2 linked regions of the Nitratidesulfovibrio vulgaris str. Hildenborough genome follow. Each later gene encodes a partner of the first gene's protein in a complex. Links are inferred from orthologs where the notes say so. Each region holds a gene or a part of one and is shown in the gene's direction. Other genes may lie near its edges. The genes, in order: groL and metK.

The links.
Region 2: the proteins of groL (region 1) and metK are in contact, whole or in part, in a cryo-EM structure (PDB 8P4O), measured with the Escherichia coli proteins. The link is inferred for Nitratidesulfovibrio vulgaris str. Hildenborough from one-to-one orthologs.

Annotation. Positions count from the first base shown.
Region 1 is NC_002937.3:2,038,655-2,053,842, reverse strand. Bases 705-3,563 are described here. They hold groL (chaperonin GroEL), read left to right. Parts: upstream 705-1,241; coding sequence 1,242-2,885; downstream 2,886-3,563. Other genes in these bases: DVU_RS09350 (HAMP domain-containing methyl-accepting chemotaxis protein), read left to right, coding at 3,014-3,563; groES (co-chaperone GroES), read left to right, coding at 915-1,202. Also shown: DVU_RS09365 (Na+/H+ antiporter NhaC family protein), read left to right, coding at 1-630; more of DVU_RS09350, read left to right, coding at 3,564-4,828; DVU_RS09345 (NAD(P)/FAD-dependent oxidoreductase), read right to left, coding at 4,900-6,003; DVU_RS09340 (rhodanese-like domain-containing protein), read right to left, coding at 5,996-6,844; DVU_RS09335 (tetratricopeptide repeat protein), read left to right, coding at 7,251-7,949; DVU_RS09330 (response regulator), read right to left, coding at 8,414-8,758; DVU_RS09325 (DUF1641 domain-containing protein), read right to left, coding at 8,830-9,525; sqr (type III sulfide quinone reductase, selenoprotein subtype), read right to left, coding at 9,539-10,780; DVU_RS09315 (RrF2 family transcriptional regulator), read right to left, coding at 10,796-11,317; DVU_RS09310 (RrF2 family transcriptional regulator), read left to right, coding at 11,869-12,435; DVU_RS09300 (methyl-accepting chemotaxis protein), read left to right, coding at 13,130-15,188.
Region 2 is NC_002937.3:2,546,429-2,561,537, forward strand. The notes cover bases 6,086-8,865. They hold metK (methionine adenosyltransferase), read left to right. Parts: upstream 6,086-6,777; coding sequence 6,778-7,953; downstream 7,954-8,865. Other genes in these bases: panC (pantoate--beta-alanine ligase), read left to right, coding at 6,086-6,726; DVU_RS11470 (twin-arginine translocase TatA/TatE family subunit), read left to right, coding at 8,124-8,330; DVU_RS11475 (L-lactate permease), read right to left, coding at 8,627-8,865. Outside these bases: DVU_RS11425 (hypothetical protein), read right to left, coding at 1-871; DVU_RS11430 (Hsp20/alpha crystallin family protein), read left to right, coding at 1,076-1,486; DVU_RS11435 (Hsp20/alpha crystallin family protein), read left to right, coding at 1,547-1,900; DVU_RS11440 (DUF2238 domain-containing protein), read right to left, coding at 2,126-2,752; DVU_RS11445 (flagellin N-terminal helical domain-containing protein), read right to left, coding at 2,933-3,826; panB (3-methyl-2-oxobutanoate hydroxymethyltransferase), read left to right, coding at 4,085-5,008; DVU_RS11455 (hypothetical protein), read right to left, coding at 5,127-5,702; more of panC, read left to right, coding at 5,875-6,085; more of DVU_RS11475, read right to left, coding at 8,866-10,339; DVU_RS11480 (UDP-glucuronic acid decarboxylase family protein), read left to right, coding at 11,469-12,419. UniProt on the Escherichia coli protein: Catalyzes the formation of S-adenosylmethionine (AdoMet) from methionine and ATP.

The DNA of each region.
Region 1 (15,188 bases):
GTTCTGCCGTACGTGGTCATTCTTGCCATGGCGCTGGCGGGCATGAACGTCTTCGTGGTGCTCTTCACGGGCATCGTGCTTGCCGGGGGCGTTGGCGTGGCTGTCGTGCCGGGGTATTCGGTGCTGCAATGGGCCAAGGACATCTATGCAGGTTTTTCGGGGATGCACGAGATTCTCGTCCTCTCCATGCTCATGGGCGGACTCGGTGAGCTTATCCGGTATCAGGGCGGGCTTGCTTGGCTTCTTGAGCGTATCGGTCGCATGACAAGCGACAGGCGAGACGGTCGCACCCGTCGTCTCGGAGAGGCGGGTATTTCGCTGCTGGTGAGTCTTGCCAACCTCTGCACGGCCAACAACACCGTTGCCATTATACTCACAGGGGGAATGGCACGCGGGCTTGCCGAAACCAACGGTGTCGACCCGCGGCGTAGTGCCAGTATGCTCGACATCTTTTCGTGCGTGGTGCAGGGGCTCATTCCCTACGGTGCTCAGGTGCTGCTTGCCGGGTCGATAGCTGGCATCTCCCCCGTGGATGTGTCGCTGTCGAACATGTACTGCTATCTGCTGTGCGTGGCTGCACTCGCGTCCATCGCCCTCGGGTTGCCCAAGGGGGGCCGGAAGGTCGCCTGAGGAGAGAAAAATAGTCTTTTATGGCAGTGTGTTGTGGTAAAAATCATAAAAAAATGCGTTTCGCCCCTTTTCAAGGCCGAATAGGGCATTAGTTTGTTTGCGCTGAAGGTGACCAAGACCGGATGCCGGAAGCGCACTTTGAAATCCCCGGTGAAAGCGAGGCCCAAGAGGGCTGCAAGGGGGCAAAAGCCTCCTAGCTATCGCTGGTACCCCGTCTGGCACTCATCACAAGAGAGTGCCAACAGCGGGCATAACGTCATCAACCATTGTGGAGGATTGATCGCATGAATCTGAAGCCCCTCAACGACCGCGTTCTCGTCAAGCGCCTCGAGTCCGAAGAAAAGACTGCTGGCGGCCTCTACATCCCCGACACCGCGAAGGAAAAGCCCTCGCGCGGTGAAGTCGTGGCTGCCGGCCCCGGCAAGACCGCCGATGACGGCAAGCTCGTCGCCATGACGGTGAAGGCTGGCGACATGGTGCTGTTCAACAAGTACGCCGGTACCGAAATCAAGATCGACGGCGTCGAGCATCTGGTCATGCGCGAAGACGACATCCTCGCCATCATCGAGTAATTCCCCGTACCATCCCGCTTCCCTGAGGAGGAAATTCACATGGCTTCCAAGGAAATCCTTTTTGATACCAAGGCTCGTGAAAAGCTTTCCCGTGGCGTCGACAAACTTGCCAACGCCGTAAAGGTCACCCTCGGCCCCAAGGGTCGTAACGTTGTCATCGAGAAGTCGTTCGGTTCCCCTGTCATCACCAAGGACGGCGTCTCCGTCGCCAAGGAAATCGAACTCGAAGACAAGTTCGAGAACATGGGTGCCCAGATGGTCAAGGAAGTCGCTTCCAAGACCAGCGACATCGCCGGTGACGGCACCACCACCGCCACCATCCTCGCCCAGGCCATCTACCGCGAAGGCGTGAAGCTTGTGGCTGCCGGCCGCAACCCCATGGCCATCAAGCGTGGCGTGGACAAGGCCGTCGAATCCCTGGTGCGTGAACTCGGCAACCTTGCCAAGCCCACCCGCGACCAGAAGGAAATCGCCCAGGTCGGTACCATCTCTGCCAACTCCGACTCCACCATCGGCAACATCATTGCCGAGGCCATGAGCAAGGTGGGCAAGGAAGGCGTCATCACCGTCGAAGAGGCCAAGGGCCTTGAGACCACCCTCGAAGTCGTCGAGGGGATGCAGTTCGACCGCGGTTACCTCTCCCCCTATTTCGTGACCGACCCCGAGAAGATGGTCTGCGAACTGGATGAGCCCTTCATTCTCTGCAACGAGAAGAAGATCTCCACCATGAAGGACATGCTGCCCGTTCTCGAGCAGGTGGCCAAGATGCAGCGTCCTCTCGTCATCATCGCTGAAGACGTCGACGGCGAAGCCCTTGCCACCCTCGTGGTGAACAAGCTGCGTGGCGCCCTTCAGGTCGTCGCCATCAAGGCTCCCGGCTTCGGCGAGCGCCGCAAGGCCATGCTGCAGGATATCGCTGTCCTCACCGGTGGCCAGGTCGTCTCCGAAGACATGGGCATCAAGCTCGAGAACATCTCCGTGGCCGATCTCGGCACCGCCAAGCGCGTTGTCATCGACAAGGAGAACACCACCATCGTCGACGGCGCTGGCAAGGGTGACGACATCAAGGCCCGTGTGAAGCAGATTCGCGCCCAGATCGAAGAGACCACCTCCGACTACGACCGCGAGAAGCTGCAGGAGCGTCTTGCCAAGCTCGTGGGCGGCGTTGCCGTCATCCACGTCGGTGCTGCCACCGAGACCGAGATGAAGGAGAAGAAGGACCGCGTCGAGGACGCCCTCAACGCGACCCGCGCAGCCGTCGAAGAAGGCATCGTCCCCGGTGGCGGTACCGCGCTCGTGCGCGTCGCCAAGGTTCTCGACGACATCAAGCCCGCTGACGACGACGAGACCGCTGGCGTGAACATCATCCGCCGCGCCATCGAAGAACCGCTGCGCCAGATCGCTTCCAACGCCGGTTTCGAAGGCTCGATCGTGGTCGAAAGAGTGCGTGAAGGCAAGGACGGCTTCGGCTTCAACGCTGCCACCGGCGAATACGAAGACCTCATCGGCGTCGGCGTCATCGACCCGAAGAAGGTGACCCGCATCGCCCTGCAGAACGCAGCTTCGGTCGCTTCGCTGCTGCTCACCACCGAGTGCGCCATCGCCGAGAAGCCCGAACCCAAGAAGGATATGCCCATGCCCGGCGGCATGGGTGGCATGGGCGGCATGGGCGGCATGTACTAGCCTCCAGCCCCGCTTTGAGACTTGCAAGGGTCGGCATCTTCGGATGCCGGCCCTTTTGTCATTGGTGTTCGGTATGTTGGGCAGAACGGCTGCGACGTGATGCAAGTTCGAGTCGAGGAACAAAACTAATGGCGGAGTGGCGTCCCTGTGCTATTCTCGAATATCCCAGACACCCGCATAGCGAGGTTGCAGCCATGAAACTGACCCATAAACTTGCCATAGCCTTCGGTTCCCTTGTCCTCGTGATCATAGTTGTCGGTGGCTTTTCCGTGAACAGGCTAGGCCTGATTCACGACGATGTGCAGGAGATCGCCAGTAACTGGATACCGAGTATCAAGATACTCGCCAAGATGCAGGGGGATATGAACCGTATCAGAAGGCAGCAATTGCAGCATATAATCGCTACAGACGCTTCTGCAATCGCTTCTATTGAGAGTAACATTGAAAAGCTAAAGCAACAGTTGCAGGATAGCGCAAGAATATATGAAAAACTGGTATCTGACCCGTCAGAGAGGGGTAATTTCGAGAAATTCCTTGACCATACACGACAGTATTACAGAGCTATGGACAAGGGGATGGAGTTGTCTCGTGTGAACAAGAACGTCGAAGCTGCAGCTTTGGACAGGTCAGAGATTCGAGGGCATTTTCAGGCAGCTATGGACGCACTGTATGCGGCGGTGGAAATCAACGACAAGGGGTCGGCGCAGTCGGCAGCGGAAGCCACGAACGTCGTGTCATCCGCCCGCACGTTCAGCATCGTCCTCGTTCTTGTTGCCATCGCGATAGGTGCCGGGGCAGGTGTCTACATCGTGCGGGGAACCATGGCGCAACTGGGCGAAGACCCGGGTTATCTCTACGATGTGTCGCGCGAGATAGCTTCCGGAAATCTCGATATCCACTTTCGCGAGAGTAGCCATAGGCAAGGGGTGTACAGTGCCGTTCAGGACATGGTGACAACCCTCAAGGCCAAGATTGCAGAAGCGGATGAGAAGTCTGAACAGGCTCGCCGCAAGGAACAGGAAGCGCAACAGGCCACACTTGAGGCTGAAGAGGCACGCAGACAGGCTGAACGGGCAAAGGCCGAAGGCATGTTGCAGGCTGCGGTCAAGCTTGAGGGTGTGGTCGAGGTGCTCTCATCGGCATCGGAAGAGCTTTCGGCGCAAATCGAACAATCCGACCGCGGGGCCGAAGAACAGGCCCGGCGCGTGGGTGAGACGGCCACCGCCATGGAGGAGATGAACGCAACGGTTCTGGAGGTCGCCCGAAATGCCGGACAGGCCGCTGACATCGCGGAGAACACACGCAGAAAGGCTGAAAGTGGCGCGGAGATTGTCGGAAGGGTCGTGACTGGGATAAGCGAAGTACAGTCGCAATCTGTCGCGCTCAAGCATGACATGGAAGACCTGGGCAGGCAGGCAGAGGCCATCGGGCAGATCATGAACGTCATCTCCGACATTGCGGACCAGACGAACCTGCTCGCCCTCAACGCAGCCATCGAGGCGGCCCGCGCGGGTGAGGCCGGACGAGGGTTCGCGGTCGTTGCCGATGAGGTGCGCAAGCTGGCCGAGAAGACCATGCAGGCCACTACGGAGGTCGGCAACGCCATACGGGGTGTTCAGGGCGGAACCCGCAAGAACATGGACAACGTCGACAGGTCGGTGAAGACCATCGAAGAGGCGACACAGGCTGCTCGCCTCTCAGGCGAGGCCCTGCGTGAGATCGTGAAGATGGTCGACACGGTGAGCGATCAGGTGCGTGGCATCGCCACGGCTTCGGAGCAGCAGTCGGCCGCCAGCGAAGAGATCAACAAGTCGGTGGAGCAGGTGAGCGCCATCTCTGCCGAAACGGCACAGGCCATGCGTGAGGCTGCTACGGCGGTTCAGGAGTTGGCGAACCAGTCGCAGGTCCTCAAGCGCCTCGTGGACGACCTCAAGCGGGCCTGAACATCGTAGGACATGGATGAGAAGTGCCCGCCTTCCTTTCGCAGGCGGGCACTTTCGTGTCTTGTAACGCCTCAGTGCGGCTGGAAGCGGCGTATGAAGCGCCGGTCTATCCAGTCCTTGACCATGAATGCCAGACGACCGGCGAAGGTGAACCCCGCCTTGTGCAGGATGCCGCGTCCGGAACCTGTATTGAAGATGAGCAGATACTCGCCACCGGGTGAGAAAGTCAGTAATGGCCCGCCTTCAAGGCGTGCGGCGAGGTTGTGCAGTAGCACCGGATTCTGGCGCACCGCGTAGACGCCGACCTTGGCGAGTGGTTGCGGCGTGAACCATATGCAGTCACCGCCTCCGAAGATGTCGTCATACTCCGTACAGCGCAGGTGGGCATCCACGGCAAGGCCGCCGTCCTTACCGACAGGAAGGCCGGAGGCCGCGAAGAGGGGGGAGGGAACCACTCCCAGCGCGGTGAAGATGATGTCGGCCTCGTACCTTTCGCCGTTGTCGAGTACGACTTCTCCCGTGTGAACGGCAGATGCATAGGCCCCTTCATGAAGCTTCACCCGTGCCTTTTGCAACTCCTTTCGTGCCAACTCCCGCACGCGTGCCGGAAAGCGGCGCAGGAACGAACTGCCAGCGTACATGGCAACGTTGCCTTGGGCCCCTGTCTGCGTCAGTGCCGCCGCGGCATTGCCTGCGACTTCCAGTGCAGCTGGCCCGCCCCCTACGACGGCAATGCGCACGGGGCCTCGGGATGCGCGTCGCCGGATGCTTTCACGTCCTGCCAGCAGGTTCTCTATGGGCTTGACGGGAAAGACGTCCGTTGCGTCGCCGTCGACGATGGAGGAAGGCACGTGCGACCCGGTGTTGCAAGAGCAGACATCATAGGCAAGTTCCTGCCCGGAATCGAGAACGACGTGCTTGCGCTGCGGGTCGATGCGGGTCGCTCTTGCGGTGATGAACGTGCCACCGCGCTGCGTTACCATCTGGCGCACCGGAAAGCTGATGTCCTCTGGTGAGTAGTGTCCACCAAGCATTCCCGGCCCCATGCCGGAATAGTAATGCCTTTCACCCGGACCCACCACGGTCACGGAATGACCGCGTTCGATGAGACGGGGGATGGCCTCCATCACGGTCATGTGCGCGTGTCCGGCACCAAGCAGCAGCAGGCTAGGCATGGGACTCACCTTCGAGGTGCCTGTCGAGGAGAGTCGCCAGTTGCGCTAGGTGGGACTTCTCTTCGCGGGTCATGGCGTCCAGAAAGGCCCGCGTCTCGACATCGTCGGCCCTGCGTGCGGCGCGTGCGTAAAGGTCCATGGCCTGCGCCTCCAGCATCATGGCAAACTGCAGAACCTCCATGACGTCGTTGGTGTCGACCTTGGCACGGGCAAGGTACTCCTCTGTTGTCAGGCCGCCTTCCACGAGGTTGCGGGCCATGGCCGCTTCGACCCCCGTCCCGTCGATGGGAGCATCGACGATATCGGCGTACTGCCGCTGAAGTCGGCGTTTATGGCTGCTTTCCATCTTTGCAAGTGTTCCGAACACATCCGCGACATCGCCCTGCACCGCTTGACCCATCTGTGTGGCGTAGAACGCCTCAAGCGCGTTCTCAAGCCCCCAAGCCGTGACAATGGCCTGCTCAAGCCCCAGTGTCTGGGGAAAGAGTTCAAGCCCACTGTCGTAGGAACCGAAGCCCGTCGCCCCGTTCCATGCCTTGAAGCCCCCGGAGAGATTCATCACCTTGCTGAACCCGTTACCGGCAAGCAGTTGCGCAGCGATGCGGCTACGTCCGCCTATGGCACAGTAGACGAGCAAGGGATTTTCTGCGGGGAGTTGCCTCATGCCGTCCGCAAGGTCGGCAAGGGGCATGAGCATCGCACCTGGAATATGACCTTCGGCATATTCGGCTGGTTGGCGTACGTCGAGGATGGTAAGATTCGTGCCGGATTCCGCGACGAGGTTACGTGCCTGTTCCGGAGACAGCGAAATCACGGGAGTCAGGAATTGCCGCCAGCGCATGGAGCCTCCTGGGGTATGGGGAGTGCGGGCGACCCTGTTCGCCCGACGTGGATGTTTCCATGTAGGGTTATATCATTTTTCAGAAGCATGCGACATGTATGGCCCGGGTGTGACGACGTCTATGTCCTGTGTGATTCGTCAGCGTTTTTATCATTCTTTTGGTATGTTATGCTGGCATTTGTATCTGGATTGACGGAATCTTGAAGAATTAGCTCCGGCTACATTGACAATATCACACCTTGAAGGTAGGAAATAATCCATACCATCGAGGTAGGACATGCCGCGCGGGCAGCCACGCATGTCCTCTTCGACCGCCGATGCTGCCCACGGCGGAACTCGCGGTGCCACACGGCGAGGGGTCGGTAAGTGGAGGATTTCCCAACCTCAATCATAGGCGGGTAGGTCGATGCAACTTCAGGATATGTTTCTTTCGGCAGAGTCGGGCGAACCCAGTGCCCAGTTCAATCTTGCAATGATCTATGACGAAGGTCGTGGCGTACCCCGGAATGAAGCCAAGGCTCTGGAATGGCTGGAGAGGGCTGTGGCGTCTGAACATCACGAGGCACTCAACCTCTACGCTGTCCGCGTTGCGCGTGGCGAGGGCGTGAAGCAGGACTTCGCACGTGCCGCGAGCCTGTTCAGGCGCGCCGACAGATGCGGTTTCAACTGCGAACCCGTGTACGACGACATGGTCAACGACTTCCGCGACAAGGCTTTCGGTATGGAACTCGTCTCCAGCAAGCGTGCATTCCTCAAGGCATTGCGCCCCGAGACGGCCGAGGCGCGTTGCACAGTTGGGGAGGCGTTCATCGGACAGGGCGATGCCGATTCGCTGCGAACGGGACGTGAGCTTCTGACCAGCGCCGCCACCCTCGGCAGTGGCAAGGCGATGTATCTTCTCGGCGTGCTGTGCAGGGACGGAAAGGGCGTTGCAGCCAATGCAGAACGGGCGTTCATGTGGTTCTCGCTAGCCGCATCCTGTGGTTTCGCGAAGGCCGAATCCGAGCGCGTCAATGCCGAGGGCAAGCTTGATGATGCGGGACGCACCCGCGCGATGCAGCTGGCGGCCCGTTGGCGGCGCCAGTATCTCGCACCAGTCTGCTAGCAACGATACTGCGGCACGGTGCCGCTGCTGAATGCCTGCAAGAAGGCGGGCGCATGAGGGCCACGGGTGACCGTGGCCCTTCGTGTTCACTGTAGGGCTTTCTTGCGGCAACAGGCACAGGGGCTGCAGGGGTAAACAGAGACGACTTGCGGCGTGGACATAACGCTTGGCATGTGGTGCCGTGCGAGGCGCGAACAGTCTGAAGTCTCGTCACGTCCGTTTGCCAGTTTTCGGAGGGGCCCATGGCCGCGCATGCAGACCGGGTGAACGAGGGGCTGTTGAGCAATGTGCGTGTCATGTCACTGCGTGGGCAGGGCGGACCTCTGACATGGCAGTCTTGCTGGGCGCGTCATCTGCGCTACGTATGGGAAAGGCCGGACTCTGCCGGATAAGACGGATGGGCCGTCCATGCGGGTGTTGCGGGCAGCGAAGCGGACGGCCCATCCGGAGTGCGTGAAAGATGTCTAGGTGAGGATGCGGGTTACGGTTTCAAGCAGCGAAGCGGGGCAGCAGGCCCGGGCGATGGTGGGAACACTGTTGGGGAGTCTCGCGCACCCATTATGCACGACGACAGGAGTGTGCCGCAATGTTTCGTCGCGGCGCAGTCGCGCATAGAGGATTGTTCCGCCGGGCGTGGGGAGGTCCATGTCCAGCGAGATGCAGTCGGGGCGGCTTTTTCGAGCGGTGTCGAGTGCGGAAAGAGCATCGTGGGCGGTACTTACGCTGTAACCGGCTTCGGCGAGCATCTGCGACAGCAGGGCGCGTACTTCCGGGTCCTTATCCACGAGCAGGATGTGCTGTCTGTTCATGGTGCCTCGCAAGCGGAGGAGTTGAAGAAAAGGCCCCGCACCCTCAACGGGTGGCGGGGCCATGCATCATGCTATCCTTTGGAGGAGCAGCAACAGCCGCAGGCGGCGGGGGTGCCGTCACCCCTGAGCTTGCCAAGGGCCTTGAGCACCTCGAGTGCGACACCAAGGCCTTCCTTGGTCTCCTTCGCACCCATCGCGCCGACCATGCCGAACATGCCGACGGGCTTGGCGTTGTCGAGGTCGACAGCACCCAGCATGTCGACAGCCCGCATGAGGAACGTCTGCACCTTCGGGTCTGCCAGCTTCTGCAGCAGGGCCAGCAGGAACACCAGCGACTCGCCAAGGCGCGCGATGTCGTCGGGGGTCGTGGTGTCGAGCATCTTGCCGCCCACGCCCTTGAGGGCCCCAAGCTTGTCGAATACCCCGTCCCGATGCCATTCACCCATGGTGGCGATGATGTGCGGCCACGTGGGAGCGATGGCGGGATGGATGGTACGCCACAGGTCGATGAGGTTCTCAAGCTGGTCGAGGCAGTAGTTGAGATTCGGCACCCCTCGCAGTCCACGGCGCAGCAACTCGAACACGTCGTCGAGATGCACATGCCCGTGCACGTCCTGCAGTTCCGACACCATCAGCCTGAAGGCATGGTTCGAGATGGGGGTAAGGTCCTGTATGAGTTCCTTCGTGCCCTGTGCGCGTTCATGCAGGAAGGCAATCTGCTCTTCCATGCGCTCAAGGCGTTCGAGTATACGTTCTTCGTTGGTCATTTCTTCCTCCGGCCTACTTCTTCCTGAGCAGCGAGGTGTCCTTGCCGTGCAGGTACAGGTTCGGTTCGAACGGCAGTTCGTGGCCCTTGAGCATAAGGTTGAAGTAGACCCACTTGAACATGAGCTTGCCCCAGTAGTTCATGTGGCTTTCGCCGAGCAACTCGCACGGGCCGAGGCCGGGGAAGGGGAACATGCCGGGCAGCGGTTCGACCTCGTAGCTGAAGTCGATGAGCGAGGCCTTCTCGTAACCGGTGAGGATGAAGCAGGTGGAGTGACCGTCGAAGTGGTGGTAGTGCCCTGTGCCTTCGATGTCGGCGAGAAGGTTCTCGGCGATGATGTCGGCCTCATAGTGGGCCACTGAACCGGCCTTGGAGGTCGGCACGTTCGTGGTGTCGCCGATGACGTAGATGTTCTCGTACTTCTTGGACTTGAGCGTCTGCTTGTCGGTGTCCATGTAGCCCATGGGGTCGGCTATGTCGCTTTCGATGAGGAATTCCTGCCCCATGTTCGGCGGAATGGAGACCAGAAGGTCGTAGGGTACTTCGTCGCCGGTGACGGAGTTGATGGTCTTGCTGCCCGGGTCGACGCTGTCCACCACGAAGTTGGGCGTGACCTTGATGTTCTTCGAGTCGCACAGGTCACCGAGAATCTTCGCCGCAACGGGCTTGGTGAATGCGCCGGTGAGGGGCGTCACCAGTTCGATTTCGATGTTCTGGCGCACACCCATCTTGGTGAAGTACCAGTCGGCCATGTACACGAATTCGAGCGGGGCCACCGGGCACTTGATGGGGGTCTCGCAGATGTGGTGGACGAGGCGGCCTTCCTTCATGTGCAGCATCTTCTTGCGAAGGGCCACTGCGCCGTCGGGGGAGTAGAAGTCGTGGATGTTGCCACGCCAGTCGTCGAGAAGACCGTCCACTTCTTCAGGTGCGATGCGGCAGCCCGTGCCCACCACAAGCCAGTCGTAGTCGTAGGAACCGTTTTCGGTCTTGACCACCTTGGCTTCGGGGTCGACGTTGACGATGGTGTCCTGCACGAACTTCACGCCGCGGGGCATGAAATCCTTCTTGGGCTTGATGCAGTCGTCGAGGCTGTAGATGCCGAACGGAATGAACAGCCAACCGGCCTGATAGTGGTGCTTGAGGTCGCGGTCGATGACGGTGATTTCCCACTCGCGTTCATCGAGCTTTTTTCTCATCTTTGTCGCGACCATGGTGCCGCCGGCACCGGCCCCGAGAATGAGCAGCTTCTTCATGCCAGGTCTCCTTGACTATTGGCTTTGGTGTGCGCAGGAGCGACCATGCGCGTATGGTGTTCCGGGTGTCGTCCTGTCGTATTGGGGGTTGCTCATCCGGGCGGCAGGCCGCTTGGTCGAGCGTTCGTTCGCGGTGGGCTGGGTGCTCATGATGTCAGCCAGCGTGTACTGGTCGAGCGTGGCTTCAAGAGCCTTGGCGGCGGATATCCATGCGGTCTTGCAGCGGCAGGGGGTGTCTTCGCAGTCGTCGCCGACGCAGCAGTTGGGAGGCTGGACACCGCCTTCGACCACACGCAGGACATCTCCAAGTGTGACGTCCTCGGGGCGCATGGAAAGCAGATGCCCTCCCGTTGCTCCTCGTACGCTACGCACCATCCCCGCCGTACGGAGTTGGCGAATGATCTTTTCGATGAATTTCACGGAGATGCCAGTGCGGTCTGCAAGCTCGGAGGCAGACACGGGGCCCGCGGCAGGCGTGTGCTGCGCGAGATTGACGAGAAGTCGAGAGGCATAGTGGACTGTCGAGGAAATCCGCATGGAGGCCTCCTACTGCCTGCCCCGAATCGCTTCCTTGCGATGTCGGGGGCATATGATGGCTTTTCAATCTTAATTAATCTGTATCAGATTGAGTTGGTCTGAATTAGAGTAATCCGGATTTTGTGTCAAGCTGAACCGTCCGCGTGTTTCAAAACGCACCTGTGCAGACTGTTCTTGCAAGTCGCTGTTTTATTTGTTTTATCAATTCGAGTGCTTGAGCTGTGTGTGTCGGCCTGTCGCCCAGAAGTCCGCGTGGACGTTGCGTTTGTGATTTTTTGAACGAGAAACGCAGTCTGCCTGTCTTGTCCGGGCGAGTGAGGTGGCCTATGCCTGCGTGGGGGGGGGAAGGGCATGACGGTGTACGTCAAAGACCCGTGGGCGTCCCCCGACAGGTGCAACGCCTCGGCCTGACATCGGGGATTGAGGGCGTAGGGAAATGCAGGGGAGAGAGGTGGCGTTCTGAAGGCAGAGAACGTCTTTTTGTGAATAAGGGCTCAAGAAATCGTTGATTTTTTTAATTCCTATTGACAAGGGAGGAATTGAAAAGCACAATGTCTGCAGGCTTTGGGGAGGCCACCGTTGCCAACACTCATCGGAACGTTGTCATGAAGCTTGCTGCCAAAACTCGCTACGCGGCGCGTATTCTTCTTGCTCTCGCCATGCACGGAGAAGGCGCACCCATGACCACCACATCCCTGTCCGAACGCACAGGGGTCACTGTTCAGTTCATCGAACAGATTCTCAAGACCCTGAAGCGTGGGGGACTCACACGTAGCACCCGGGGGGCAGCAGGGGGGCATACGCTTGCCCGAAAACCGGACGACATTTCTCTCGGCGACATCGTTCGCCTGATGGAAGGGGGCATTCAGCTGACAGTCTGCTGTACCGGTGAGCCCAACGCCTGTTCCCGGAAATCCGATTGCCTTACCCGTAGTGCGTGGATCAAGGCCTCTCAGGCTCTGGAAGCCGCTCTTGATGAAACGTCGCTCACTGCCCTGATGTCAGGTGAGGTGACGCATGACGAGCGCGCGTGTCGTTCACTCGCCCGCACAGGGCTGGCTGATGTGGTCGGACGCAACACCAAACGGGAACGCTCAGACCTTTCCTACGAGATTTGACCGCGCATCGCCTTGTCGCTTCAGACGCCCCCACCGGGGGCGTTTTTTCATTGCAACTTCAAGCCGGGTTGAGGACCGACGCCGCTGATGCAGAAATCCGCCCTCATAGCGGGTGGACACTGGGTCATGGCAAAAGCCCTTCCCGATGACAGCATAGGTGTCCAGGCCGCCCGGAATCACGTGACGCGTTGCGTTGTTCCCGGTCGTTTGCCGCAGGAGTGCCAGCATCGTCTCTCCATGGACTCCTTTCTCACTCGTCGCTGATAGCGTCCACGTGCCCGCCCCTGCCCATCCTCCGGTAGGTCTCTTAGGGCCGGGAGGGGGCGGAGGACGTTTCTCGTTTTCTCATGGGGCTGTTCCATTAAATCGTGCAGGGGTTTGGCCTGCCTCTTGCTTGTCATCGTGCGTCATACTATTGCCCTGTCCGGTTACTGACATGGCGCAGGTGCGGGGCGACGTTCCGCGCCAACCCTCGTGGTCGCCAGCCACAACAGAACGGAGGGGGGTGCCTCGTGTCGCAGGGGCTTGTGGCTGTCTTGTCTTCCTTCATGGATTACGGACCTCCCCCTGCATTTTTTGCCGCCATGCCGAACAGGCATCCGGATGCAATGGAAACTTCATGCGACTGTGGCAGACCGGGCGTATCATGACGCCCTCGGTATCATCTCCGCAGGACTGACAGAAAGGTTGTACTATGTTCAGAAACTATTCGCTGGCAACACGGTTGCTTATGGCCTTCACCGCGTTGCTTTTGCTGGGCGCCGTAGTCGCCACCATGGGCTGGCGGACACAGCACAAGCTCATCGGCGAGATGGAGACCGCGCGCGTGGTTGGTGACATGGTCACGACTTCCGAACGGGCGCGTATCGACGTCCTCTACTATCTGCTCAACGGGCATGAAGAGAGCGCCGGTGAAGTCGATGCCAAGGTGAAGCGGATTCTCGCTTCTGTGGAGCGGATTCGCGGCACTCTGGGGGGACAGGAAGGCGGTGACCTTCAGGCGATAGCGCAGAAGAGTTCAGAATATCAGCTGCTGTTCCGGGAACTCCAAAGCGTGGGTGTCGAGCGGGACAAGACGTTGCAACAGGCAATCGCCGCTGCCAGTCAGGTTACGGACGCGTTCGATGCGCTGTTCGAGGCCTCGATGGCCGCAAGTGCCACCGACGTGGCCGACCGGGTGCAGGAGATGCAGAAGTTGTTCCTGCTCTCCCGTGTCCATATCCTGTACTATCTGTGGCGGGGCAAGCCCGATGACCTGATGCGGGTGCGCGAGTATCTGGACAAGGTGCGTAAGGGTGTAGAACCCTTGCAGCAGTCGGCACTGCGGGCACGGTTCGGTACAGCCCTCGATTCTGCCGTCTCCAGCGTGCGCCAGTACGAGGCCATGGTCGGGGCGTTCACGGAGTTCGAGCCCCGGCGTCGAGCCCTCATGGAGAAGATGGTCGCCAGCGCAACGGTGCTGGCCGACAGCGCAAGAATCCTGCTTGAACGTCAGGATGCGCACACGCAGGAGTCGGTGCGCTTCTCGGCAGCCACTGTCCTAGCCATAAGTCTGACGGCGCTGTTGTTCGGTATCGTGTTCACCGTGCTGACCACTCGCATGATCAAGAAGGGGCTGGGCAGGGCTGTTGCGGCTGCGGAATCCGTCGCAGAGGGCAATGTCGATGTGGTGCTTGAAGTCGACTCGCGTGACGAGATTGGCACACTGCTCACGTCGATGAACAGAATGCTCGAAGCCGAGCGCAAGGTGGCGACTGCCGCAACGGAACTCGCCCGTGGGCAGGCGGTGACCCAGCCAGAACCGCGCGGCCCTCGTGACACCCTGACGCGTGCTCTTGCCGAGATGGTCGCGGTGGAACGCAACATCGCAGAACTTGCCGTCACCATGGCGTCTGGCGACCTGACGCGGCGCATCGCACCACGTAGCGAAGAGGACAAGTTGCTTCGCTCGCTCATGGACATGGTCGAACGCATCAGCTGTGTCGTGCGAGACGTGCAACTCGGTGCAGAGAACGTGGCGGCCGGAAGTGAAGAGTTGAGCGCCACCGCCGAAGCGCTTTCCCAGGGGGCGACGGAGCAGGCGGCCTCTGTCGAGCAGTGCTCCGCTTCGATGGAGGAGATGGCCACCCGCATCGCGCAGAATGCCGAGAACGCCAAGACCACCGAGACCATCGCCCTGCGTGCGGCCGAGGACGCACGTCAATCGGGGCTCGCCGTCGAAGAGACGCTGGTCGCCATGCGCGATATCGCAAGCCGTATCTCCATCATCGAGGAGATTGCGCGACAGACCGACCTCCTGGCGCTCAACGCGGCCATCGAGGCCGCCCGCGCCGGCGAACAGGGCCGCGGCTTCGCGGTTGTCGCCGCCGAAGTGCGCAAACTGGCCGAACGCAGTCAGGCCGCCGCTGCGGAGATCAACAGACTTTCGGCCGCGAGCCTCGACGTTTCGGAACGGGCCGGGTCGCTGCTACACAAGCTTGTTCCCGACATCGCGCGCACAGCGGAACTCGTGCAGGAGATCGCAGCCGCGAGCATCGAACAGCGTGAAGGTGCCGAGCAGGTCAACGACGCCTTGCACATGCTGGATCAGGTCATTCAGCAGAATGCCGCGGCATCGGAAGAGGTCGCCTCAACATCCGAAGAGCTTTCGGCGCAGGCCGGACATCTGCAACGGACTGTCGCCTTCTTCCGTATCCCCGGAGGGGGGACGCGTCCCCGTTCCGCACCGTTCATCGCCGGACAGGAGAAGAAGC
Region 2 (15,109 bases), 500 kb from region 1 along the record:
GTCCGTCCGCAAGGTGCAGCCCCCACGCCTGCCACAGGGCATCAAGCAGTGCCACGCCCTCGCGCAGGTCGGTCACTCCCGACACATGGCGATTCCTGAAGAACGACAGCAGGGGCTGCGCCGCCACGGGCAATCCGTCACGCAGTGCACCAGCCACCTCAAGCGCCTTGTCCGGGGCATGGTCCATCCCGGCCCACGCCAGTGCCAGCGCCACAGTGCGCTGCACCACCATGCCACGCATGACGGAGAGGAAGCCGGCGACATCTCCATCCTTGCGCAAGGTGTCATTCAGGCGACGCGCCATGTCCTCGCGCCCGTGCCCGAGTGCCACGGCAGCCTGCCCTGCCAGGGAACGCACGAAATCATCCACGGCCCGCCCGGAAAGCTCTTCGTGCAGCGCATCCCGAACGAGCGCGTCGCGCCACGCCCACGCCTTGCGCGCGGCATCGTACTCGCCGAAGGCCCTGTAGAGTTCACCCATAAGCACACGTTCGCGATCGACCTTGCCGCGCAGCAGGGCAGGAAACGTCATCTTGTGCACAAGTCGCGTGAGTTCGTGCCAATAGAGGGCATGACGGATATGGGCGTCGAAGCCGGGGCCGAACAGGCGTGGATGCAGCACCATCACCCACCCGGTACGTCCCGGCACCGAAAGGATGTGCGGCTCACCTGCGGGACGTCTTCCCCCGCGCCCCGTCTCCGCAACCGCTGTCGCGACAACCGACGCGAAATCAGCAGCGGCGACGATGCGCTCGATGCGTACCACCTGCGTCAGTTTCGCCGCCGCGCCCACGATGACGGAAAGCTCTTCATGCAACGCCTTGCGGGTCTCCTCAAGGGCTCCTACCTGCACATCGATGACTGTTCCCACCGCTCCAACCTCCATCAGGACATCGCCCGGCAGGCAATGGCAGCAGCCTCGACCGTACCGGGTGCCTTCCGGTAGCCGCAGAGGTGCGGCTTGTCAAAGGGTAACGCCGGGGCGGAAGACTCCGTCATCTTTGTCCACTCACACTGTTGACAGCCCGGACGTACGCATTATCCTGATGTTTGCCAACGACAAGGAGGTACGAACATGGTGATCGACTTCAACAGTCTGTATGATGTCCCGAAGAACTTCGAAAGGCTCTTCGATGAATTTGCAAGGATGCAGGCCGGTGGCGCAAGGCGAACACAGTATCCTCTCGTCAACGTCTATGAAAGCGATAACGGATACGTTGTCGATGTCATCGTTCCTGGCGTAACCCCTGAAGACATCGAACTCACGTTGACCGAGAGCAATCTCATCATCAAGGGAGAACGCAAGGCGTCTTCAGGAAGGATGTTCAGGCAGGAGCGCTCGTCAGGATCCTTCCAGCGCATCATCAACATGAATGTCCCCGTCGACAGGGACAATGTCGAAGCGCGAAGCGTGAACGGAATCCTGCGCGTCTCCATTCCCAAGGCCGAAGCAGTGAAACCGCGCCGCATCGCCATACAGTCCTAGGAACACACGACACATCGAATCATAACTCCCGAAGTCGGGTATGACCACGGAGGCAGAATAATGCAGAAGGATACCGAGACCACGAGGCAGGTCGTTCCCGCCACGGACATCCTCGAGATGGATGATGGCTTCCATATTCTCATGGACCTTCCGGGCGTGGGTGCCGAAGGACTCGCCATCGACCTTGAGGAGAACGAACTCACCATCAGGGGAACGAGTACCTACGCACCGGTGGACAAGGGCAACGCCATGCACGTCGAATTCGATGCCGTATCGTACGCCCGCACGTTCACCCTTTCAGACATCGTAGACCGTGAACGCATCAAGGCGACGTTGCGAGATGGACAACTCGACCTCTTCCTGCCCAAGGCGGAAGCGGCGAAGCCCCGGCGCATCGAGATTCGCACAGCGTAACCCGTACGCACATACCACAGACGGTAAAGCCCCCGCGACGAGATGTCGCGGGGGCTTTACGCGTGATGCAGAATACGGTCTCTCGGTGGCGGGTCGTCTCCGGTCTCTGCACGCCAGACGGAAAGACATCGCCCCATCGTCACGACAGGCAGCCGCAACGCCTATCGTGTGCTGCGGTGAACGAAGCGCACCTTCCCCCCGTCAAGGCAGCAGGACAGCGGTCAGCTATCGGGCTGACGGGACGGGGTCGTGGCTTCCCCACCTTCTGCCTGCCGTCCAGAAGAGCGCAAGCGAGAAGAGCGCCCCCAGCGTATCCGAGAGCATGTCCTTCTGCGCGTCCCATATGTCACCCTGACTGCCCAGCACGGCGATGCCCGCCTCGGGGTCGCTGCTCACGGCGTACCACCATTCGAGAATCTCATACCCCGCCGCCACCGACATGATGGCGAACAGGCCGAACAGTGTGGAGACCACAGGACCCGCCAGACGCCGCCGGACGAGGATCTCGGTGAAGGCGTAGGCATAGAAACCCACCGAAAAGTGACCGATCCGGTCGAAATGGTTGCGGCTTGCACCGATGATGTCCGAGACGAAGCCGAAGGGCACGGCGGCAAAGGTGAAGTGCCCACCCACGGTGTGCCAGAAAAGCCAGAATGACATCAGCAGGTAGGCGGCGTTCGAAAAGCGGTATCTGCGCGCCGTGAACACCAGAATGGTAAAGACGAAGACCACGGGCACGGCCTCTGCAATCCAGACCGCCCTGTCCGCCGGGGCGATGCCCAGCACGATGAAGAATACGACAAAGACGGATGCCAGCATCTCCGGCAGGCGTTCCGCAAACGTTCGTGACATGCATCTCTCCTTGTCTGCGCACCATGCACCATCATCGGGGGCACTGTAAATGCGGCGACACCCTCCCGCGGTGTGCCCGCAGGTACGACCAGACGCAGGGCCTTGAAACGCAGAAACCGGGCCGCTTGCGCGGCCCGGTCGTGTGTGTCCCGGAGAATCCCCTCTCCGCCCGGTCGGCCGTTAGCCGCCGAGAAGCTGCATCGCCATACGAGGCAGCGAGTTCGCCTGCGAGAGCATGGCCACCGCAGACTGGGTCAGAATCTGCTGGCGCACAAACTCTGTCATTTCCGACGAGACGTCCACGTCGGAAATGCGCGATTCGGCGGATTGCAGGTTCTCGGCCTGAGTGCGCAGGTTGCTGATGGTGTTCTCAAGGCGGTTCTGCAACGCACCGAGAGAAGCACGGATGTTGTCCTTCGAGATGATGGCGTTCTGGATCGCCACCAGGGCCTGCTGCGCGGCAGACTGGGTGGAGATGGTGTAACCGGCGCTACCGGCGGTAGCCTGGTTGCCGACGCCAAGTGCCGAAGCCGTCGAGGTGCCGATCTGGACGTAGTAGTAGTCCTCGGCGGAGTCGTTCGCGGTACCGAAGTGGATCTTCATCTTGCCGGTGGACTGCAGCCCCGAACCGTCGTGCGTATCGGAGGACAGGTTGCCGTTGAGCAGATGGAGACCGTTGAAGTCGGTCGCGTTGGCGATTCGGGTGATTTCCGAGGCCATGGCCTGGTATTCCGAATCGATGATGAGACGCTGGTCCGAAGTGTAGGTACCGGTCGCGGCCTGTTCGGCCAGTTCCTTCATGCGGATGAGCTTCTCGTCGATGACCCCGAGGGCGCCGTCAGCGGTCTGGATGAGCGAAATAGCGTCGTTCGCGTTACGCACGCCCTGATTGAGCGCGGAAATGTCGGAACGCATCAGTTCGCGAATGGCCAGACCGGCCGCGTCGTCGGCAGCAGTGCCGACACGAAGGCCGGAAGAAAGCCTGCGCACGGAAGTGGAAAGCTTGCCGTACGAGTTGCTCAGGTTCCCAGCGGCATTCATCGCCATCATGTTGTGATTGATAACCAGTGACATAATATTCCTCCATGAATATTCAGTCGTTCCCGGCGGCGGCACACTGCCGGTCGCGTCCCTGCGACCAATCCGCCGTGCTTGCCCTTCTCTTCGACCATTCGCCAACAGACTATAGGGCTCGCATTAGATTTATTCGCAACGAGTTCGATACAAAGATCATTTTATCTTGAAGGAGCCATATCGCAGGCCACTCCCGCATTTGCCTTCAGGGGGGTGGCGGCAGTACACTCCGGAGACGAACACAGCGAAGGAGCAACCATGAGCACACATACGCCCCCCTCTTCAGCCACGCCGACATCCGGGCAAGGCGTACGGCCACTCACCACCGCCGACATCCGCAAGGCCAAGGGACGGCAGCGTCTGGCCATGCTCACAGCCTACGACTACACTTCAGCCCGTATCGTGGATGGTGCCGGGGCCGACCTCATTCTCGTGGGCGACTCGCTGGGCATGGTCATGCTTGGGCGTGAAGACACCCTCTCGGTCACCCTCGACGAGATGCTGCACCACTGCCGCGCGGTGGTACGTGGTACGCGGCACGCGATGGTCGTGGCGGACATGCCCTTCATGACCTACGAGACCGGCGTGCGTGACGCACTCCTCAACGGTGCGCGTCTCTTCCGGGAGAGTGGCGTGCGTGCGGTGAAACTCGAAGGTGCCGGCCCGGTGCTACCGCAGGTACGGGCACTGGTCGACGCGGGCATCCCGGTCATGGGACATCTGGGCCTCACCCCGCAACGGGTGGCGGAGATGGGAGGCTTCAAGGTTCAGGGAAGACAGGCGGAAGCGGCCCTGCGCCTCTTCGACGACGCGCTTGCCTTGCAGGAAGCGGGCTGTTTCAGCCTTGTGCTCGAATGTGTTCCGGCACCGGTCGCCGAACAGGTCACGGCCCGGCTGCACATCCCCACCATCGGCATAGGCGCGGGCGCGGGTTGCGACGGGCAAGTGCTCGTTCTACACGACATGCTGGGGCTGTACGGCGAGCTTTCACCGCGATTCGTCAAACGCTACGCCGACCTCGCCGGCATGGCGGGTGAAGCTGTGGCCCGCTATGCGCATGAAGTACGCGAGGGGTCATTCCCTGCTGCGGAACACACCTTCGGTATCGACGACGGGCAGTTTGAGGCCTTCATGGCTGCACTGGACAAACGCGGATGCCGCCAGACACCGACAGGAGAATGACGCCGAAGGCAGGCCTGTCCGCATCGACAACACTTTTCTGACTGGGGCCCGATGGCGGTTGTGCCCAAGCGGCGTGCCCTACCACGGCCACGGGCTGGGATACGCCCCGCGTACGCCCTCAGCGCCCTTCAAGCAACCATACCGTGGGTGCTTCGATCAACAGCAGACGCCCGTCGCTCATGCTTTCGCGCGTGGTGCCGAAACCGTCACGGTGGATTGAGAACACCGCATTGGGTTCATGGCTCGAATCATGCAACACCAGAGTGTCGTTCTCCAGTTCACGAACCGTACTCCAGTGCCTGATGAGCGGGTCGCCCCGGAAGGGCAGATACCTGTGAAAGCGGAACACGGCAGTGCGTCTCGGCCCTCCCGCAAGCCAGCCGCACAGCGTACCCCACAGGAGGCGGGGCGTCGGGGTGGTGGGCGACGAGAAGGGGCGTGTGGCTGTCATGGGAAACGGTGCATCGAGGCACAGTCCGTAACGGGTGAGAACCTGTTCCACAAGCCATGCATAATCGGTCTCATTGTGAAGCGTGACATGCAGCAGCGAGGCGTCACGGGCGATGTCCTCAAGCGTCTCGGTGAAAATGCGACGCGCCTGCCCCATGCCTAGACCATGTGTCAGCTGCAAGGCGTTGAGCACGGCATAGAGGGCACAGAACACGTCCAACTGTCCCTGATAGAACGGTTGCATGGTCACTCCTTGGGCGGGATACCTGCCATGTGTGCCCCCGGTAGCACTCCCGCGTCAAGATGTGATAGCCTGTCCTGCCCTATGTCTTCCCCTCCCCGCGCACACGTGGGGACTGGACAATGCGAACGGCTGCGTGTATATGACCCGTACAACTATATGTGGATAGGTTGATATGCAGATAATTACCGAGCCTCAAACGATTCAGCAGGCCTGCCTCCGCTGGAGGGCAGACGGGGTGCACACGGCCCTTGTGCCGACCATGGGCTACTACCACGCAGGTCATGAGAGTCTCATGGCCCACGCCCGCGCCGTGTCGGAAAAGGTGATCGTGAGCCTCTTCGTCAACCCCGCCCAATTCGGGCCGGGCGAAGACTTCGCCGCCTACCCGCGCGACCTCGAACGTGACGCGGCCATGGCCGAAGCCCAAGGGGTGGACGTTCTCTTCGCGCCCAAAGCCGAAGACCTCTACAAGAAAGACCACGCCACATGGGTCGAGGTCCCCGCGCTTTCGCAGACCATGTGCGGCCTGTCGCGCCCCACCCACTTCAGAGGGGTGTGCACCGTCGTCACCAAGCTGCTCATGCTCACCATGCCGCGCATCGCCGTCTTCGGGCAGAAGGACTGGCAGCAGGTGGCCGTGATACGCAGGATGGTGCGCGACCTCAACATTCCCGTCGATATCGTGGGGCGGCCCATCGTGCGCGAACCTGACGGTCTGGCCATGAGCTCGCGCAACATCTACCTCACTGCCGAAGAGCGCCTTCAGGCACCGCACATCCATCACGGACTCGCCCTCGGTCGCGCCATCACCCAGAGTGGAGAACGCGATGCCGAGACCATCAAGACAGCCATCCGCCGTTACTGGGCCCAGAACCTGCCCGGCGGAGAAGAAGACTATCTGACCATAGTCGACCCCGTGTCTCTCGAACCGGTCGACCGCCTCACAGGGGCCACTCTCTGCGCCACGGCCGTCAGGGTCGGACAGGCGCGGCTTCTCGATAACATGATGCTTCTCGGCGACTAGACCGCCGTAGCCACGCCCCCCGCGGGCACGACATTCCCAAGGAGGAATCAGATGATCCCCAGCAAAGGCAAATACTACTTCACGTCCGAATCCGTCACCGAAGGCCACCCCGACAAGGTCGCCGACCAGATATCCGACGCCGTGCTCGACGTGCTGCTGGCGCAGGATCCCAACTCCCGCGTGGCTTGCGAGACCCTCGTGACCACGGGCATGGCGGTCATCGCCGGTGAAATCACCACCCGCGGCTACGCCGACCTTCCCCATGTCGTGCGCGAGACCATCCGCAACATCGGCTACAACAGCTCCGAAATGGGCTTCGACTGGCAGACCTGCGCCGTCATATCCTCCATCGACAAGCAGTCCGCCGACATCGCACAGGGCGTAGACCGCGCCACCAACGAAGACCAGGGCGCAGGCGACCAGGGCATGATGTTCGGTTTCGCCTGCGATGAGACCGCCACGCTCATGCCTGCCCCCATCTACTGGGCGCATCAGCTTTCGCAGCGTCTCACCGAAGTGCGCAAGGACGGCACCGTCGACATCTTCCGTCCCGACGGCAAGACGCAGGTCTCGTTCGAATACGTCGACGGCAAGCCCGTACGCATCAACAACGTCGTCGTCTCCACGCAGCACAAGGACAGCGCCAGTCAGGCCGACATCATCGACGCAGTGAAGACCCACGTCATCCGCCCCATCCTCGAACCCAGCGGCTTCTTCGATGAAAAGGCCTGCGACATCTTCATCAACACCACCGGGCGCTTCGTCATCGGCGGCCCCATGGGCGACTGCGGCCTCACAGGCCGCAAGATCATCCAGGACACCTACGGCGGCATGGGTCACCACGGTGGCGGCGCATTCTCCGGCAAGGACGCCTCCAAGGTCGACCGTTCCGGTGCCTACATGGCCCGCTACATCGCCAAGAACGTGGTCGCTTCAGGCCTCGCCCCCAAGTGCGAAGTGCAGATAGCCTACTGCATCGGCGTGGCAGAACCCGTGTCGGTGCTGGTCTCGTCGCAGGGTACCGCCAGCGTTCCCGACGAAGTCCTCACTCGCGCCGTCCGCGAGGTGTTCGACCTGCGCCCCTTCCACATCACCCGCAGACTCGACCTGCTGCGCCCCATCTACGGCAAGACCTCGTGCTACGGGCACTTCGGTCGCGAGTTGCCCGAGTTCACATGGGAACACACCGACGCTGCCGCCGACCTGCGCACCGCCGCCAAGGTCTAGTACGCAACCTGTCGATGACCATCGAGGCGGGGCCCTTCAAGGGCCCCGCCTTTTTCGTCCATGAACATTACATGAAGATAACGGCCACGGGGCTTCACGATGCGCAACAGCCATGGCACGATGCCACCACCCAATCACCCCTACAAGGCTTCGCGCCCTGAGGAGCACCCATGATAGGTCAACTCTTCCAGCCCGCACATCTGCTGGTCATCCTCGTCATTGCGCTTTTCGTCTTCGGTCCCAAGAATCTGCCGGGACTGGGCAAAACCATCGGCAAATCCCTCAACGAGTTCAAACGCAGCCTCAATGAAGAAGACGAGGTCGACATCTCCGCACAGCCGGGAAAGAAGCCCTCGGACGGAAGCCCGAAGCACTGATTCCGCGTCGTGATGAATACGGGCGCCCTTACCGGACGAGTCTCTCGGCTGCCGGGGCGTTCTTCGTGCCATAGGCATGAGCAGACGGCGACGTGTCCGCAGGCGTCCTCATCCTGCACCGCAGTGCCCCGTAACTGGTCGGGGGGCTACAGCGCAGCCGCGAAGGGACGCAACGGCCGAACGCACCCATCAGGGAAGCAAGAAGCCCCGCCTTCCGAGGAAAGGCGGGGCTTTTCACGAACGGACTCCTGATGAGACCGTCATGGGACGCTGCGGCTGCGCCCCTGCATCGGGATTTAGAAGAGGTGAGGCAGGAACACGAAGCTCATGAGCGACGCGACGACACCCACCACCACGCCATAGAGCACGAAAGGCAGGAAGCAACGCTTCAGCAAGGTCCCTTCGCGCCCCGTAAGGCCCACAACGGCGCACACAGCCACGATGTTGTGGATGCACACCATGTTGCCCATGGCACCGCCAACGACCTGCGCAGCCACGATGACCTGACGCGGCATCGACAGTTGCGCGGCAACACCCCACTGGAATTCTGCGAAAAGCAGGTCCGAGACCGTGTTCGAGCCCGTGATGAACGACCCAAGACCACCGACGAACGATGCCAGCATGGGCCACGCGTTACCCGCGACGGCAGCCACGGCCTTGGCCATGGCCAGCGGCATGGAAGGATAGGCGTTGGGGTTGAGGGCTGCGTCGACGACCCCCGACCCGCGGAAGATGGACACAAGGGCGACCGCAAAGAAGAGGGCGATGGTAGGCGACTTCATCTTGGCGATGGATTCGCCCCATGCGCGCTTCACTGCGTCACCCTTCATGCCATGCAGCAGGATGGTGAGCAGGGCCACAAGGGTGAAAGGAATGGTGCCGGGCAGGTAGAGATAGTCGATGGATGCCGAGACGCCCTTGTAGCCGAGAATGTCGTTGAAGGGGATTTTCTGCGCGGAGAGAAAGCCCTTGAGCCCAAGCTCGGGGATACGGGTCACGACGAGGATGAGACCGATGAGCACGTAGGGAAGCCATGCCCTGAACTGGCTCATGTGCGCCTTGAACTCGGTATTGGCGGCAGTACGGATGGAGCCCGTCCATTCCGCGTCCCAGCTGGACTGGGGGCCGAAGTCCCAAGGGGTTTCAGGCACGCAGAACCCACGCTTTGCACCGGCAACGATGATACCGAGGCCCACAAGACCACCGATGAGCGAAGGGAACTCCGGCCCGACGAACCATGCGAACACGTAGTAGGGCACGGCAAAGGCAACGGCCGAGAACACGCAGAACTTCCATGCCTTGAAACCCTCTACCCACGACTTCTTCTCCCCGAAGTAACGGGTGAGGAAGCCCAGCATGAAGATGGGCAGGATGACAATCATCGGGCCGTGCATCAGCGTCGCCCACTGGCCGATGACCTTCGCGAACGAACCGAAGTCGGTGAAGTTAAGCCCGGGTATGCCTTGGGCGACGGCTTCCTGCGTCAAAGGGGCAAGGAATTTGAGGCCGATGAGCACCGGTGTGCCCACGGCACCGAAAGAGACCGGAAAGCTGTTGAACACAAGGCATATGACCGCGGCGGCAAGCGGCGGAAAGCCCAGCGAGAGCAGAAGCGGCGCAGCAAGGGCTGCGGGGGTGCCGAAACCTGCGGCACCTTCGATGAACGCCGCGAACATGTAGCCGACAATGATCGCCTGAATGCGCTTGTCTCGGCTCACATTCTGCATGCCGTACTGGATTGTCTCCATCCCCCCGCTATACTGCAAGGTGTAGAGAATGATGATCGCACCAAAGACGATGATCAGCACACCAATCGCGGTGACAATGCCCTGCAAGGTAAGGGCGGACACATAGCCGGCCGGAAGATTCCAGACTCCGATGGCCCCGATGACACAGACAAGCCATGCCAGAGGCATGGCGCGGGTCGCAGGAAAGCGTAACCCTACCATCAGGACCAGAGCGACGAGAATAGGCAGCAAGGCCACGAGGGCCAGCAATTCAATGGACATGGAAACTCCTCGAACGTAAACCATACAGCGATGACATCGCATCAGAACAAGACGTACAAAGCTGCCGCAAAGCTTCGAACATCTGCACCAGAGACCGCATGCGTCGTCATTTTTCCATTTTATACTGTTGCACGACGACGCCAGAGCATATGACTCACTGCAAAGCAAAGAGTCAGTGCGCTTTGCTTCAAACAGCAATTACCGGGCCAAGACGCCACGCAAAGTCACAACATCTCAAAATCATATCATTACGGTGCGTTACAAAAGAAGCACATAAATAAGAACATGGGCCGTGTCCGACATTGCAGACAGGGCCCATGTGCAAGAGGGAATGGCCCACTCTTTATTATTTCCATTTAATTAATTTTTATTAATAAAACTTGAAGTCTGAAAAAATGGACTCAGTTATTCCTGTTTGAGCCACAGGTTAGCATCAAACGAGAATGGTCTCGGAATGGCATGGTCGGGGAACGCGCCGTTTGAGGGATAGAGGTGACAGCCTGAAGGTCTGCCTCCTCACGACATCAGAAACATAGCTCACCCAGAGGCTGCGGGGCCCTCAAGAAGGACGGATGCAGGCTATGGCCCAAGAACAGGCCAAGCGCGACTCAATCGGCGAAGGCGAGGCAGTGCAACAGCATACCGAACCTCCAGAAAAGGCTGGAGAGGCTCACGTCGAGAGCGCGCAAGGCATACTCCCCGATCAAATGAAAAGACGACGAGCCCCCCGTGGCGAACGTGACCACGGGGGGATGTACGGGCTGCCCATCACAGAAGCAACCGTATCGATGGCATCGCCTTGCATTCCCCTCTGCGTCGTGCAGGTCGTGCGGAAGGCAGAGAAAGGCGGCACTAGCCTTTCCTTGCACGCGGCATGCTCTTCTGCGTCGTACCGGATACCACCGCATCGACGCCCCCTGAGCATGCCGCCAGGCTCGATGGAACTGTCGAACAAGCTGCCTCTGTCGAGCATGCCGACTTGGCGAATGTGCTACTTTGATTTAGGTTTCAGGCATGCACGCTGCATTGGCTCGTGCTCGACGCCAAGCGACGTCTGTACGGCTAACGGATCAACTCCGCCTGTCGTCCCACCTCTACCCACACGAACGGCGGACACGAGGTCTTCACGATGCATCTCCGCAAACGCGTACTTGTCACGGGTGGAGCCGGATTCGTCGGCTCACACCTCTGCGATCGTCTGCTGAAAGACGGGCACGAAGTACTCTGCGTCGACAACTACTTCACCGGTGCTCGCGCCAATGTCGAACACTTGCTGGAAAACAGGAGGTTCGAGCTCGTCCGCCATGACATCACCTTTCCGCTGTACGTCGAAGTAGATGAAATCTGGAATCTGGCGTGCCCTGCCTCTCCAGTGCACTACCAGCACGACCCCGTACAGACGATAAAGACATGCGTGCATGGAGCCATCAACATGCTTGGCCTCGCCAAACGTGTCGGGGCACGGATTTTTCAGGCATCCACGTCAGAAGTGTACGGCGACCCGGCTGAGCATCCGCAGACCGAAAACTACTGGGGAAATGTCGATCCCATAGGAATCCGCTCGTGCTACGACGAAGGCAAGCGGTGTGCAGAAGCGCTCTTCTTTGCGTATCATCGGCAAAACGGACTCGACATTCGGGTGGGCAGGCTTTTCAATACCTATGGGCCTCGCATGCATCCCAATGACGGACGGGTGGTGTCCAACTTCATCATGCAGGCGTTGCGAAACGAGCCCATCACCATCTATGGAGACGGAAGCCAGACCCGTTCCTTCTGCTACATCCATGACCTGATCGAGTGCATGATTCGCTTCATGGATTTGCCACCGGGACTGCATGGACCTGTGAACATAGGCAATCCGGCTGAGTTCACCATCAGGGAATTGGCAGAAACCGTCATTGACCTTGTGGGTAGTCGATCGACCATAGCTCATCTTCCGCTTCCGAGTGGCGACCCCCGGCAAAGACGTCCGGATATAAGCACCGTACGCGAGAAACTGGGCTGGGAACCGCAGACGCAGCTACGCGAAGGATTGCGGCATACCATTGCCTACTTCCAAGGGATGCTCGCCCCAAGCTAGAGGCAGGTGTGCGACACCTCGTGCACTTGGGCGACAGGACTCGTTAACGGCATGATACAAGAGTTCATTTCTGATCACGTCCAGCCCGGATGGCAGGCTGAATAGAAGATGCCTCTTCATGACGATGACATCCCATTCGGCGTCAGCAGGGCGTGGCCGACACAGGCAGGCTAACAGGGACAGAGAAAGAAGCCCGGCAGATTCAGACCAGAGACAAAAAAGAACGGCGGCAACCAGATGGTTACCGCCGTTCTTTTGAAGATTCTTGGCGTCGGCCTACTTTCCCACGAGCTACCCCGCAGTATCATCGGCGATGGAGGGCTTAACTTCCGAGTTCGGAATGGGATCGGGTGTACCCCCTCCTCCATGGACGCCAAAAGAAAATTGGCTGCATCACAGCATCTGCACAAGATAAAAAGAAAAGTCCTGGCGTCGGCCTACTTTCCCACGAGCTACCCCGCAGTATCATCGGCGATGGAGGGCTTAACTTCCGAGTTCGGAATGGGATCGGGTGTACCCCCTCCTCCATGGACGCCAGGACAGATTCTTTGGTCACCGTCCGGGAAGGCTGGCTATGCTCACGCCGCCACTTCGTACGGGACCGAAATAGAATCAAATAGGGTGGAAAGGAATTGTATGAAGAAAACAAGGCGCTCGGGCTATTAGTACTGGTCAGCTCCATGCGTCGCCGCACTTCCACCTCCAGCCTATCGACCAGGTAGTCTACCTGGGCCCTTCAGCTCTAAAAGAGGGGAGAACTTATCTTGAGGCAGGCTTCCCGCTTAGATGCTTTCAGCGGTTATCCCTTCCACACATAGCTACCCTGCTATGCCGCTGGCGCGACAACAGGACCACCAGAGGTATGTCCATCCCGGTCCTCTCGTACTAGGGACAGGCCCTCTCAATTCTCCTACGCCCACAGAAGATAGGGACCAAACTGTCTCACGACGTTTTAAACCCAGCTCGCGTACCACTTTAAACGGCGAACAGCCGTACCCTTGGGACCTGCTTCAGCCCCAGGATGTGATGAGCCGACATCGAGGTGCCAAACCGCGCCGTCGATATGAACTCTTGGGCGCGATCAGCCTGTTATCCCCGGCGTACCTTTTATCCAATGAGCGATGGCCCTTCCATGCGGAACCACCGGATCACTAACGCCGACTTTCGTCCCTGCTCGACATGTCTGTCTTGCAGTCAAGCTCCCTTATGCGTTTGCACTCGACGCCTGGTTTCCAATCAGGCTGAGGGAACCTTTGCGTGCCTCCGTTACAATTTGGGAGGCGACCGCCCCAGTCAAACTACCCACCAGACACTGTCTCCCTCCCGGATCACGGGTAGGGATTAGAGCCTTAGACTTGCAAGGGTGGTATTTCAAGGATGGCTCCCCCCATACTGGCGTACAGGGTTCACAGCCTCCCACCTATCCTACACATGCAAGCCCAAAACCCAATGTCAAGCTATAGTAAAGGTGCACAGGGTCTTTCCGTCTTTCTGCGGGTACACGGCATTTTCACCGCGACTTCAATTTCACCGAGTCTCTGGCCGAGACAGTGTGGAGATCGTTACGCCATTCGTGCAGGTCGGAACTTACCCGACAAGGAATTTCGCTACCTTAGGACCGTTATAGTTACGGCCGCCGTTTACCGGGGCTTCGATTCGGAGCTTCGCTTGCGCTGACCCCTCCTCTTAACCTTCCGGCACCGGGCAGGCGTCAGTCCCTATACGTCGTCTTGCGACTTCGCAGAGACCTATGTTTTTAGTAAACAGTCGCCACCACCATTTCACTGCGGCTCTCCGAGGCTTTGGATGTATACCCTACACCTTAGAGAGCACCCCTTCTTCCGAAGTTACGGGGTCATTTTGCCGAGTTCCTTGGCCAGAGTTCTCTCGAGCGCCTTGGGTTATTCACCCCACCCACCTGTGTTGGTTTCCGGTACGGTCTGTACGCACTATACTTAGGAGCTTTTCTAGGGAGCATGGACTCGGCGACTTCAGACCTTGCGGTCACGGACTCGTGTCTCGGCCTTAAAGGGGGCGGATTTGCCTCTCCCCCAAGCCTACGCACTTGCACCGGCTAAGCCAACAGCCGGCTCGCTTATCCTTCTCCGTCCCTCCATCGCGCGAACGCACAGGTACGGGAATATTAACCCGTTTCCCATCGACTACGGCTTTCGCCCTCGCCTTAGGGACCGACTAACCCTGGGAAGATTACCTTTACCCAGGAAACCTTGGGTTTACGGCGAACAGGTTTCTCACCTGTTTTATCGTTACTCATGTCAGCATAATCACTTCTCTGCAGTCCAGCGTGCCTTCCGGCAAACCTTCAGCCCACAGAGAACGCTCCCCTACCGATCGTACTAGACGATCCCGAAGCTTCGGCTCCATGCTTAGCCCCGTTACATTTTCGGCGCAGAGTCATTAGACCAGTGAGCTATTACGCTTTCTTTAAACGATGGCTGCTTCTAAGCCAACGTCCTGGCTGTCTGAACAACTCCACCACCTTTCCCACTGAGCATGGAATTGGAGGCCTTAGCTGTCGATCTGGGCTGTTTCCCTTTTGACGACGGACCTTCGCACCCGCCGTCTGACTCCCGGGGTACATCTCTGCGGCATTCGGAGTTTGAAAGGGTTTGGTAATCTGGTGGGACCCCTAGCCCTGTCAGTGCTCTACCTCCGCGAGACAATTTCCC